Pelobacter seleniigenes DSM 18267: one gene and its partner. The protein of the gene in region 1 interacts with the protein of each later gene in a pairwise test. Links are inferred from orthologs where the notes say so. Each region holds a gene or a part of one and is shown in the gene's direction. Other genes may lie near its edges.

The links.
Region 2: the proteins of N909_RS0122695 (region 1) and rpe interact in binary tests that used the Escherichia coli proteins (3 or more experiments, as listed by UniProt). The link is inferred for Pelobacter seleniigenes DSM 18267 from one-to-one orthologs.

What each region holds. Positions count from the first base shown.
Region 1 is NZ_JOMG01000005.1:315,275-321,753, reverse strand. What follows is about bases 2,143-5,063. They hold N909_RS0122695 (PfkB family carbohydrate kinase), read left to right. Parts: upstream 2,143-3,107; coding sequence 3,108-4,019; downstream 4,020-5,063. Other genes in these bases: N909_RS0122690 (HAD-IIB family hydrolase), read left to right, coding at 3,964-5,063; N909_RS0122700 (autotransporter assembly complex protein TamA), read right to left, coding at 2,143-2,860. In the rest of the region: N909_RS0122705 (translocation/assembly module TamB domain-containing protein), read right to left, coding at 1-1,124; more of N909_RS0122700, read right to left, coding at 1,118-2,142; more of N909_RS0122690, read left to right, coding at 5,064-6,147; N909_RS0122685 (sucrose synthase), read left to right, coding at 6,306-6,479. UniProt on the Escherichia coli protein: Catalyzes the ATP-dependent phosphorylation of fructoselysine to fructoselysine 6-phosphate. Functions in a fructoselysine degradation pathway that allows E.coli to grow on fructoselysine or psicoselysine.
Region 2 is NZ_JOMG01000002.1:992,953-999,314, reverse strand. The notes cover bases 1,149-3,952. They hold rpe (ribulose-phosphate 3-epimerase), read left to right. Parts: upstream 1,149-2,115; coding sequence 2,116-2,790; downstream 2,791-3,952. Other genes in these bases: N909_RS0107280 (FAD-dependent oxidoreductase), read left to right, coding at 3,460-3,952; N909_RS0107285 (hypothetical protein), read left to right, coding at 2,803-3,222; rsmB (16S rRNA (cytosine(967)-C(5))-methyltransferase RsmB), read left to right, coding at 1,149-2,007. Also shown: N909_RS0107300 (universal stress protein), read left to right, coding at 3-452; more of rsmB, read left to right, coding at 652-1,148; more of N909_RS0107280, read left to right, coding at 3,953-5,484; N909_RS0107275 (molybdopterin-dependent oxidoreductase), read left to right, coding at 5,577-6,362. UniProt on the Escherichia coli protein: Catalyzes the reversible epimerization of D-ribulose 5-phosphate to D-xylulose 5-phosphate.

The sequences.
Region 1 (6,479 bases):
CGCAGCGTCCCGGTAACCTGCCCGTTCAGTACCGAGCCGTCCAGCTGGGACACAGTCACAGCGTACCAGGATCCCTGGAAACGCCCCTTCAGCTTGGTGGAATAAAGTTCCGGACCTGCGCTATTCAGGGTAAAGTGACCACTATAGGAATCGAGATTCCCCACGGCCAGCACGTCTCCGGACAATTTTAGGGGGCGTCCGGCTTCAGGTTCGAGATCAACCTGATCAACCAGCAAATGCCCTTGAATCTGCGGAGCCGGACCATTTGTCGACAGGCGAATCGAGCCGCCGAGCGTCCCCTGTCGATCGGAACGGTGAACGGCCATATCATTAAGAATCAAGGTTTGCGGGGCCAGGGTCAGGGTTCCATTGGCCCGGGTCTCGACACCGTCCTGCTCCGTCAAACGCACCATTACCGGTCCACTCAACTCCGCGCCGTTTTTTGCTGCGTTCAGGCTCCCATCCACATGGACCTGCTGCCAGGCTGATGATGGCTGGCGGGCCACGGCGGAAAGCTCTGTTTTCAGGTCGGGTTGCGCCAGATTGAGCTGCGCAGAACCGGTCAGAGTCGCTGGCGGTGTTTGCAGGCTGAGTTGATCAATCCGCAATTGAGCATTTTGCAGACGGAGCCGGGTCTGAAGATTTTCACAGAGCAGGTCCGTCCCACCGCTTTGCACGCGTACGACCTTGTGAACCGTCAGCCGGTCGATCTCCACATCAAAAAAATCGACAAATCCGGGAGCTAATGGCCAGCTCGGCAGGTTGATATCCGGGCTCGCATCAGTGTCCGGAGCGGCCTCCGTCGCCACCAGCCGGACTTCACCAAGCTCCAGGGTCGCAATCCGAATATGTAGCGGCCAGAGCTTGATCAAACGGCTGTCAGCGCTCAGCCGATCAATCAAAATCCGCTCCGTACCAGAATTGACCCTCACCTCACCGAGCTCCAGCGAGTCCAGCAATGTTCCGTCAATCTGGCCGACAGTGATGTCCTGTCCGCTCCAGACCAGGGCATGTTCAACCAGCCAACGGGTGCCGGCAGCGGTATTGAAAAGCCAACCGCAGCCAGCAAGCATTGCCGTGGTCACCAGGATCAGGCCTGCCAGAATGACACTGAGCCTTACCATCCGATCCCCACACTGAAATGAACCCGATATTTATTCTTTGGTTCCCCGACCTGGCGCGCAAGATCAAGCCGTAGCGCACCGATCCGGGTATAATAGCGCAGCCCGATCCCGGCCCCCTGCTTCAATTCATAATCATTGAAGGAATTAAAGGCATTGCCGATATCATAGAACATGGCCACTCCGTAATCTTTGAAAAAGCGCCGTTCCAATTCCATTGATGCGGCCAGCATATGCTGGCCGCCAACCACATTGCCATCCTCATCCTCCGGACCCAAAGATTGATAGGCATAACCGCGCACGGTTTTGTCGCCACCAGCAAAAAACCGTAGTGAGGCCGGTAAGGTATCGAAGGGATCGTCGAGCCAGGTGGTTCCCCCTTGCAAGCGCACCAGTAAACTGAAGTTTTCGGAAAGCGGTTGCAATCCGGTCACCTGGCCGATGAGCTGAACCAGACTGGTATCAGACACCACACTCTGTTGGCTCCCCTGCAGGGTCAGCTTGGCCTGAAATCCCCGCCGGCCCTGCAGTGGATCATCCACCGCGGTCCAGGCCAGCCTGATCCCCGGCAGCAACAGTTCGGAGGCGTCCTCTTCGTCGGCAATGCGGGAAAATTCGGAGCTGTAACGAATAAACAGCGATCCGCTCAGACGTTTCGACAAGGCTCTCTGGTATTCGATTTCGCCAAACAGTTCCCGGCTGAGATAGCTGTCGGTATCTTCCCGGTTGATACCGGCATGGAGCAAAAGCTGGCTGTCGATGCGTCTGGAATCGGGGATAATATAGGTCGACAGCAGAGACTGCTGGCGTTCGGCAAGAAGGATATTTCCCTTGAATTCGTGCCCCCGCTGCAGCAGGTTTAAATTCCGATAGCGGAGCGAAAGCCGCCCTCCGGTATCTGTGCCATAACCGATTCCGGGACGTAGTTGATGCCTGGGCATCGGATCCAGTTCGACCAGAACCGGGACGACCTGATCCTTTTTTTCTCCCAGCAGGGGCCTGACCGCAGCTGTTTTAAAAAGATCCGCATTGATAAAATTCAACTGACTCTGATTCAACAGCCGATAACTGAACTTTTCCCCTTGGTTGTAGCTGAGAAAGCGGCGTAGAAATTTGTCCGGGTAACTCTCCTCACCGGAAAACCGGGTTTCCCCAAAACGGTATCTGGCCCCCGTATTCAAGGTTAAAACAATGGCGGCAGTCCTTTTTTCTAGGCTGACACGGATTTCGTGTGCACTGTAATCGGCATCAAGAAATCCACTGTCTAAGGCCTCCTGCTGAAGGGTGCTCTTGCCCTGCTCGTAACTGCGTTGCAGCAGAATATCGCCAACCCGCAGTGGAAACGCGGCCACAGCCTGCTGCAGACCGGTATCGGTTTCTCCGGGGCCGCGCAGCTTGACATCCAAACTGGTCACGCGCAATGGCTCCCCGGCAGCTACGGTTACGGTTAAGACAAACTCGTCGGCATGCCGGCTGACGGAAGTGTTGATCTGCGGATAAAAATACCCGTAAGGCTCAAGAATATCTTTCACTTTTTGCGGCAGGCGTTGTTGATAACGGTTCAGCCAATTCTGGTTGATCTGGTCGTTCTTTACAATCCCCGGCGGCAGGTCCAGTCCCGTGGCAAGAATGCTTTTGAGCTCCTTGTCGACCCCGTCGATGTCCATGCGCAGACTCTCGGCGCAGCCCACGGAAGCCGCCATCTGGAAAAACAGTAAGAAGAGAAGAAAACGGGTCATGAGGACTCATTTCAGCAGGATATCAGTAAGCCGAAAGGATCATTTGTCAGCCGACGGTAACAAACCAACACTTTCGCTCAATACAAGGGCTCTGTCCACAGTCCATTGTAAAGCATCTTTGCCAGTTCTTCAAAAAACGGCCCGTTCAAACAGCCTGCGACCGGTAACAGAGTCGTGAAATTTGAAAAGCCCACCTAGCCTGTTATACTTTTCCCAACCGAATGATAAAAACTATAGAATTTTACTTATGCAACGTCTAAACCGCCCTCTCCTTTTCGGGGAGGTTCTTTTTGATATTTTTGCCGATAAATCCGTCATCGGCGGGGCTCCGTTCAACGTCGTCCGCCATCTCAAAGGTTTCGGATTAGAACCTCTGTTCATCAGCCGCATCGGCATGGACGAACTTGGTCAGCAGATCCTGGCACGGATGAGACACTGGCAGCTCGATACCTCCGCGATCCAGCTTGACCCGGACCATGAAACCGGTCAAGTGTGGGTCGCGGAACAGGCTGGGCAGCCGAGCTATACCATCAGGGAAAATCAGGCCTACGACCATATCCAGCCGGTCTCATGCAAAGGAGACCAGGACACTGTGTTCAACCTGATCTACCATGGAACCCTGGCCCTGCGCGAAGAGAACAACCGCAACACCCTTGCAAAAATCACTGCCGAGTTGCAAAGCCCAATCTTTGTCGACCTGAATTTGCGTCAACCCTGGTGGCAGCCGGAAATCGTTCAGACAGCACTGCAGAACGCAACCTGGGCAAAAATGAGCCTTGATGAACTAAGAGAGGTGACCGCCTTTTCCGGTATTGACATGTCCTCACTCGCCGCTGCCGCCAAAACAGTCACCGCGCGCTACCGGCTGAAAACACTCTTTATAACCGACGGCGAAAACGGCAGCTACTGCTGGCAAGATGGTGCTATGGACTATCAAGCGGCGCTGGAACACCACTCCTTCAAGGACAGTGTCGGGGCCGGAGATGCCTTTACCGCCGTTTGTATCCTCGGCTTACTGAATGGCTGGCCGACGAAATTGAGCCTGGCAAGGGCAGCGGCCTTTGCTGCCGCGATTTGCGGAGAGCGCGGCGCATTGCCCAGCGATGAAGCTCTCTACCGAACGATCTCCGCAGGATGGGAAGCAGGTGCAGAAAGATAAGGGACTATACATCGTATTAATCAGTATTCACGGCCTGATCCGCGGGAAGGACCTGGAACTGGGGCGCGATGCGGACACCGGAGGGCAAACCAAATATGTAGTCGAATTGGCCAGAGCCCTGGGCCAGCATAAGGACGTCGAACGGGTGGAGCTGTTCACCCGTAAGATTGTCGACGAGCGGGTTGCGGAAGATTATTCCGTTGATGCTGAACCTCTCGGCGACAACGTGCATATCATCCGCTTAGCGTGCGGACCACGTCGCTATATTAAAAAAGAAAGTCTGTGGCCGTATCTGGATATTTTTTCCGATAACGCCATCAAGCATTTCAGGAAAATGCGGGCCGTTCCGGATTTGGTCCATGCTCACTATGCAGACGCCGGCCTGGTTGGTGCCAATCTGTCCAATATCCTCGGAGTCCCCCTTATCTTTACCGGGCACTCCCTCGGCCGCGAAAAAAAGCGCCGCCTGCTTGAGAACGGGTTGACCGAGGAGACCATCGAAAAACGCTACAATATGGCCAGACGCATCGAGGCCGAGGAAGTCGCTCTCGATAACGCCATCATGGTCATTGCCAGCACTCAGCAGGAAACCAGCCAGCAGTATGCCGACTATGAAAATTATCGGCCCGATCAGATGCGGGTTATTCCGCCTGGTGTCGATCTGGACAGGTTCTATCCGCCCAGTCGCAGAGGCCGTTATCCGGCCGCGATCAGTTACTTGAAAAGATTTCTGAGCGAACCGACCAAGCCCTGTATCCTCGCCATCTCCCGAGCCGATGAGCGCAAAAACATTATCTCCCTGCTCAACGCTTACGGCACCAGTCAGCAACTGCAGGAGCTGGCCAACTTGATCATTATCGCCGGGAATCGGGACGATATCCGCCACATGGATAAAGGGACCAGGCAGGTTCTCGAAGGCCTGCTGCTGGGGATTGATAAATTCGACCTGTACGGCAAGGTCTGTTACCCAAAGCAGCACAATCCCGACGACATTCCCGAGTTGTATCGACTCGCAGCCAGGTTTCACGGGGTCTTTATCAATCCAGCGCTGACCGAACCTTTCGGATTGACCCTGATAGAAGCGGCCGCCAGCGGTTTGCCCATTGTCGCCACCAACGACGGCGGTCCCCGGGACATCATCGATAATTGTCATAACGGGATTCTGATTGACCCGTTGGATGAAGAGCAAATTTCCACGGCACTGACTGAAATCCTCGGCACCCGGGACACTTGGCGGACATCTGCGGCCAACGGTCTGAAAGGGGTCAAAAAGCACTATTCCTGGGACGGTCATGTTCGCAAATACCTCAGCAACCTGAATAAAAAACTCCGGCAACGCAAAGTCAACAAGCTGTTCGCAGCCAGAAAAACTGTGATTCCTGCGGCCAGGAAGCTCTTGGTCAGCGATATCGACAATACCTTGCTTGGGGATCGGGCTGCCGCGGCCAGGATAGCCGAGGTGCTGCGCGCCAGTCAGGGTCAGCTCGGTTTTGCCGTCGCAACCGGCAGGCGGGTTGAAAGCGCCAGGGCAATCCTCAAGGAATGGAATATCCCGGAGCCGGACATCTATATTTCTGCCGTAGGGACCGAAATTCATTACAAAGGCAAGGAACCGCGGCTGGACCGAAACTGGGCCAACCACATCTCTTATCAATGGGAACCGGACAAAGTCCGCAGTCTGCTGGACAACTTGCCGGGCCTGGTGCTGCAGGAAAAGCGGGAACAGCGGCAGTTTAAAATCAGTTATTTCTATGATCCGGACAAAGCACCTAAAGCTGGAGAGATGCGGCGAATTCTGCGCAACAACAACGTTCACGCCAAGCTCATCATGTCCCATGGCCAGTATCTTGATGTCCTGCCGATCAGGGCCTCCAAGGGACATGCGGTCAGGTATCTGGCGATGAGTTGGGGGTATGAATATGAAGACATCCTGGTTGCCGGCGATTCCGGCAACGATGAAGAAATGCTCAACGGCAACACCCTCGGGGTTGTGGTCGGCAACTACAGCAAGGAACTCGGACGGCTGAGAGGGAAGCATGCCATCTATTTCGCGACCGCCACCTACGCTGATGGCGTGCTCGAAGGCATGCGGCACTATGATTTTCTCGACAATTTGCCAGAGGGTTGAAAAACCGCCTGCCCTGCCCATGGAGTGGTGCCTCATGAACAATGCCAGCCGGTTCGATTCTTGATTTCAGAAGAGCGGGGAAAACGCATTTATCGAGCCTCCCTGAAAAAATCTGCACTGTGATTTTTTCAACAACCCGCTGAGAAAGGACGCTAACCATGCTGAACAAACTCAAGGAATTTCACAATAATCACCGCAGCGCTATCTATTCCCTGTTCCAACAGCTGCTGCAGAAAGAAAGCGAAGGATCTCCATTTCTGTTAAGGAGCGATATTCAGAAACTCTACAACGATTTCCTGGACTCCGAACAAGGGGCTCAGCTGAATAAGTCG
Region 2 (6,362 bases), on another replicon or contig:
TTATGAATGAATTAAAACAAGTCTTAGTCGTCTGTCAGTCAACCCAGGAATGTCGTAAGGCAGTCCGTTTCGGCACCATGATGGCGGAAAAATTCGGCTCGGAACTCTCGGTCCTGCATACCTATCATAATGTGTTCGGTCTGGAAGGCTGGAACCTGCCGATCCCCAAGCAGATGGTGGAAGATGGCTATCAGCAAATGCTTGACGAAACCAAGAAGAAGATCGGCCAGATGGTCAAGGCGGCCCGGGAAAAGGGAATCAAGGTCGAGGTGCTGGTCCGCGAGGGTAAGTTGATTGATGAGCTGTTCAAGCTGGTCGAAGCGGAGAAGATTGATCTGCTGGTGCTTCCTTCCCATCCGGAATGGCGCCTGGAACACTTCTTTTTCGGGCGTGAGAATGAAGCTATCCTGCGCAAATTGCCCTGTTCCGTTACTTTTGTGAACGAGCAATAGGCCTTTGAATGATGGCTTAAAAGACGACTTGCCGCTCTGCTGAGCGGTTTCGGAAAAAATAAAAGAACCCTGGCCGGCAAAGCTATCGGTTCTTTTATTTTTTCTGTTGCTGTGGTTAACTTCAGGACACTTTCGCCAGGACAGTATTCCGGGAAGATTTTCAACCCTTTCGGTAGCAACCAATTGAGAAGAAAAACCATTGACTTTACGACCTGATGACAGCCCGCGACGGGCAGCGTATGAAATTCTCCTCCGGGTGGCCGACGGAGCTTATGCAGACATGGTGCTGGATGCGGCTCTCAACCGTTCCACTTTGGACGGGCGTGATAAACGCCTGCTGACTGAACTGGTTTACGGGATTCTGCGTTTGCAGGGGCGGCTCGATTTCGCCCTGGCTCAATTCTGCAGCCAGCCCCTCAAACGTTTGCAGCCGGAAGTGTTGTGGCTGTTGCGGCTGGGCAGTTATCAATTACTGGAGCTGGACCGGGTGCCGGCCCATGCAGCGGTCAGCTCCACGGTTGACCTGGCCCGCGAAGTCGGTTTTGAGCAGGTGACCGGGTTGGTCAATGGGGTTTTGCGTGCCCTGGAACGGGGGCGGGCGGAGATCCCCTGGCCGCCGCCGGCCAAGATCAAGCCTTATCTGCAGCATGTCTGCAGTATGCCGGTCTGGCTGACCAAAGAGGTCATGCGCCAGCTGCCGAACGCCGAGGCGCAGGCGTTGGGGGAAAGCCTGACCGTCGCGCCGCCGCTGACCCTGCGGGTGAATACCCTGAAAATCGACCGGGATGCTTTTCTGCAGGCCTTGCAGGCCGCCGGGCATCAGGCGCGCCCCTGCCGTTATGCCGGCGCCGGGGTGATTGTCGAGCAGCGCGGCGAACAGCCGCTGCCGGGGGATGAGCAGGGTTGGTATCAGGTGCAGGATGAAGCGAGCATGCTGACCGCCGAACTGCTCAATGCCCGGCCCGCTCAGCGCATCCTCGATGCCTGCGCCGCACCGGGCGGGAAAACCACTGCGTTGGCCGCTTTGACTGACAACCGGGCCGAAATCATCGCGCTGGATAAATATCCGCAGCGGGTTGAACTGATCCGTCAGGGGGTGGCAAGGTTGGGCTGTCCGACGGTGACCGCGGCCGAATGCGATCTGACCCGGTTACCGGAATTCCTGGAGCCGCAGAGTTTTGATCGGGTCCTGCTCGATGCCCCCTGCAGCGGGCTCGGGGTGCTGCGGCGTAATCCGGAAGGGCGCTGGAACAAATCCTCGGCTAACCTCAGGGACCTGGCTGCGTTGCAGCAGCTGCTGCTGAACAATGTCGCCACCCTGGTCAGACCGGGCGGGTTGCTGCTGTATTCGCTCTGTACCTTCAGCCACTGTGAGACGGATGAGGTGGTGGAAGATTTTCTCGTCGCGCATCCGGACTTTGCGCTTGAGGATCTTCGTACCGAGTTTCCGGCCTGGCAGGACCTGTTTACCACAACGGGGACCATGCGGACTTATCCTCACCGTCACGACGGTATGGACGCCTTCTTTGCGGCACGTTTTCGGCGTTGCAATTAACGCCCTGCGCGCGGTAGAAATAGAGTTGTGCCTGGATCGTTTCACCTGATTGCGGGCCCCGGGTCCGCCGCGGTCGGGCCGCAGACACTTTTTCAATCGGATAGGCTGATGATTAAAATAGCTCCTTCTATTCTTTCCGCTGATTTCGCCCGACTGGGGGACGAGATCAAGGCCATTGACCGGGCTGGCGCCGATTATGTTCATATCGATGTCATGGATGGTCATTTCGTCCCGAATATCACCATTGGACCGCTGATTGTCGAAGCTGTCCGGCCGGTGACCGAACTGCCCCTTGATGTCCACCTGATGATCGAAAATCCGTCCCGCTATATTCCTGATTTCGCCAAGGCCGGCGCGGATCTGATTGTCGTTCATGCTGAAGCTGAAAAGCATCTGCATCGCACCGTGCAGCTGATCAAGTCCCTCGGCAAGAAAGCCGGGGTGTCATTGAACCCGGCCACGCCGCTCTGTACTCTCGATATGATCCTGCCCGATCTGGACCTGGTGCTGTTGATGACCGTCAATCCGGGCTTTGGCGGACAGTCGTTCATCGACAGTTGCCTGCCGAAGATCGCCCAGCTGCGGCGTCGAATCGACGAGCTCGGACTGGCTATCGAGCTGGAGGTGGACGGCGGCGTCAAGACTGATAACATTGGCAGCATTGCCGCCGCCGGGGCTGATGTCTTCGTGGCCGGCAGCGCCGTGTTCAACAGTGCTGACTACGCGGCCACCATTCATAGCTTGCGAACTTCCGCCGAACAGGAACATCCCTGCCGCGGCTGACCAGGAGATCCGATGTCTTTGCGCCATGTTCTGTTGTTATTGCCGCTGCTGCTGGTGGTGGGGTGTCTACCTGCACCTAAAATCGGCGCCGATCTGCCGAACCTGCTGAAGGGGTTCAGCGAGTCGATGCGCTGGAAAGATTATCAGACGGCGGCAGGCTATCTGGCTCCATCGGCCAGGGAGGCGTTTCTCAACGACTTTGTGGATGACAAGGATCTGCAGGTGGTGGGCAGCGAGTATAAAAATGTCAATATCCAGGACGATGATCAGAGTGCCCTGGCCACCTACGTGCTTGAATATTATCACCTGCCGTCGCCCCGCCTGCAGGAGTGGCACTGGCGGCAACATTGGATACATCTTCAGGAAAAGGGGGGTAAATCAGGGACTTGGGTGATCGAAGAGGCCCCTGACGAGCTACCTTGGAAACGCTGATATTGTCCTGGGTTTGAACTCCTAACAAGTTGTTTTTTCTTATCTTTATTCGTTTTTAGCGGGGTCCGTTCGGGGAAAAAATAGCCTTGATTTAAAACCTTTGTTTGTGGTATCTACCTGCATACTGTATACGATCCTGAACGCACTAAAATTGCCAGAGTATCTGGTTGATCTCCCCGTTTGGGGAAATTTCGACCTTCCTGCCGGGAAGGTCGAAGCAGGTCAGAGGAGGCCGGTTTGTCACAAGTTGCATTTTCCAGTTGGGGACGGCAGGTTATCGATAATCGTCAGGGCGGCACGGCTGAAGTCGACGTTGCCATGAAAAAACTCCCGGTGACCTTTGACGGCGAAAAGCAAATTGCCGCTTTCATGGGTTGGGACGGACTTATTCTCAATGATCCGTCCGTCGATGTTGTGGCCATGGCCGCTGAATATGCCCGCCGGGTCCAGGAAGATTTCTGCTGCGCAAAATGTTCACCGGGAAAAAAGGGCACCCGCGTCATGCAGGATACCCTGGCGCGGATCGTTGCCGGAGAAGGCACCGAGCACGACCTGGAGATCATCGAGAATATTGCCGAACTGCTGCAAAATTGTAAGTGTACCCTGTGCCAGACCTCGGCCGTGCCGATCATCGATACGGTCAAGCACTTCCGGGACGATTACCTGATGTATATCAACGGGACCCCGGAAGAGGCCAAAGCGGTTGATTACAAAGTTAAAATGACCGCACCCTGCCAGGATAAGTGCCCTGCCCATATTGATATCCCCGCCTACGTGGAAGCGATCAAGAATCGCCGCTTTGATGAGTCTCTTTCCATCATTCGAGAAAGCATGCCTCTGCCCGCGGTTTGCGGCCGGGTCTGTCCCCACCCCTGCGAGACCGCCTGTCGGCGGGCCAATGTCGATGAGTCGATCAATATCATGGTGCTCAAACGGACTGCGTCCGATTACGAATGGCAGCACCATCATCAGCCGCCCATGCAGCCGAAACCGAAAAAAGACAAGACTATTGCGATTGTCGGGGCCGGTCCGGCGGGACTGGCGGCGGCTTATTACCTGGCGATGGAAGGCTACCCCTGCACCATCTATGAAACCTTGCCGGAAGGTTTCGGCGGCGGCATGATCGCCGTTGGCATTCCGGCCTACCGGATGCCGCGGCATATCCTGCAGCGCGATATCGACATTATCTGTTCCCTCGGGGTGGAGATCGTTTATGACACCCGGGTCGGCAAGGATATCGGCCTGCTCGAATTGAAAGAAAAATATGACGCCGTGCTGGTCGCTCCCGGGGCGCACAAATCCAAGCCGATGGGGGTCGAAGGGGAGGACGAAGGCTATCAGGGCTTTTTGGCCGGTGGGATCGAGTTCCTCCGCGAAGCCTACATGGGTAAACCGACCGGGATGGGCAAGAAGGTCTGCGTCGTCGGCGGTGGTAATACCGCCATCGACTGTGTCCGGGTGGCCCTGCGCGAAGGGGCGGAGGAATCGGTGCTGCTCTATCGCCGGACCCGCAAGGAGATGCCCGCTGATACCTGGGAGATCGATGGGGCCGAGGAGGAAGGTGTCCAGTTTGAATTTTTGGTCCTGCCGAAGAAGATCATTGTCAACGAACAGCGCCAGGTGACCGGCGTTGAATGCGTGCGGATGGAGCTCGGTGAGCCCGACGACTCCGGGCGGCGGCGGCCGCAGCCGATCCCCGGCAGCGAGTTCATCGTCGAGTGCGACACCCTGATTCCGGCCATCGGCCAGGATCCGGATCTCTCCTTTATTACTGAAGAGAGCGGCATTTCCATCACCCGCTGGAATACCGTCGTCACCAAATTTGTGCCGTTGAAAAACGCTGCCGACCGCAGCCTGAACGATGTCATGGGCAATCCGCTGTCACGGACCCTGATGACCGATCGGGACGGGGTCTTCGCCTCCGGGGATGCCGAAATCGGCCCGTTGACGGTAGTGGCCTGTGTCGGCAACGCCCATCGGGCCGCCCGGGTTATTCAGCGCTGGCTGGAGGAGGGTGAAGCCTACCTGACGGACGAGGATTTTCACGAGGACATTCTCAGCCACCTCGGGGTTTACGACAAGAATGAGCCGGTCTCCTGGCTGGATGCCGTGCAGCGCTTCAATCAGAAAGAGGTCCATGGCAAGGAGCGCGCCAGTAAAGGAAATTATCGCGAAGTCGAACTCGGCTTCAGCGACAGCGAGGCGGTGCGGGAAGCTGAGCGTTGCCTGCGTTGCTATCGGGTGTCGATGATTGCTGTTTAACGGGATGAAATAATATCAAGAGGTTGTATCTGCAGTTGTTGTCTGCAATGGTCTTAAGACCGGATTCAGCCAGGATTTGAGGTGAGAGGAATATGGTCAACCTGACGATAGATGGCAAGACGATAAGCGTCCCCAAGGGAACCACAATTCTTGAGGCGGCACGGCGCTTGGATATTCATATCCCGACGCTGTGCTGGCTGGAAAAGATCTCGACGACCGGGGCCTGCCGAATCTGTGCCGTGGAGATCGAAGGCGTCGACCGGCCGATGACGGCCTGCAATACCCCGGTCAAAGAAGGCATCAAGGTCACCACCCAGTCCGAGCGCCTGACCAGAACCCGTAAGCAGATCATGGAACTGATCCTGGTCAATCACCCCCTTGATTGTCCGGTCTGCGACGCCGGCGGCGAATGTGATCTGCAGAATACCTGTTTTGAGTTGAACGTCACCCGCCAGGAGTTCAGCGCCGAAGATGTTCAACCCGCGCCCATTGACCATTGGCCGTTGATTCAGCAGGTTCCTTCCCGCTGTATTCTGTGTGAAAAATGCGTTAAGGTTTGTCACGAAATCGTCGGTGCCGACGCCCTTTTTGTGAATTCGAAGGGGGACCGCGCCTATGTCGATAAAAACCTGGACAAGTGTATCTTCTGCGGCAACTGCGTGGCGGTCTGTCCGACCGGCACCATGATCTCCAAACCCTTCAAATTCAAGGCGCGCCCCTGGACCCTGCGCAAGGTTCCATCGGTCTGCACCTATTGCCCCAGTCAGTGTGAAATCGATATCAATGTGCAGCACGATGAAGTCTATCGGGTGACCTCCACGGACGGCGAAACGACCAACAACGGGACCCTCTGTATTGGTGGCTTTTTCGGCCATGAC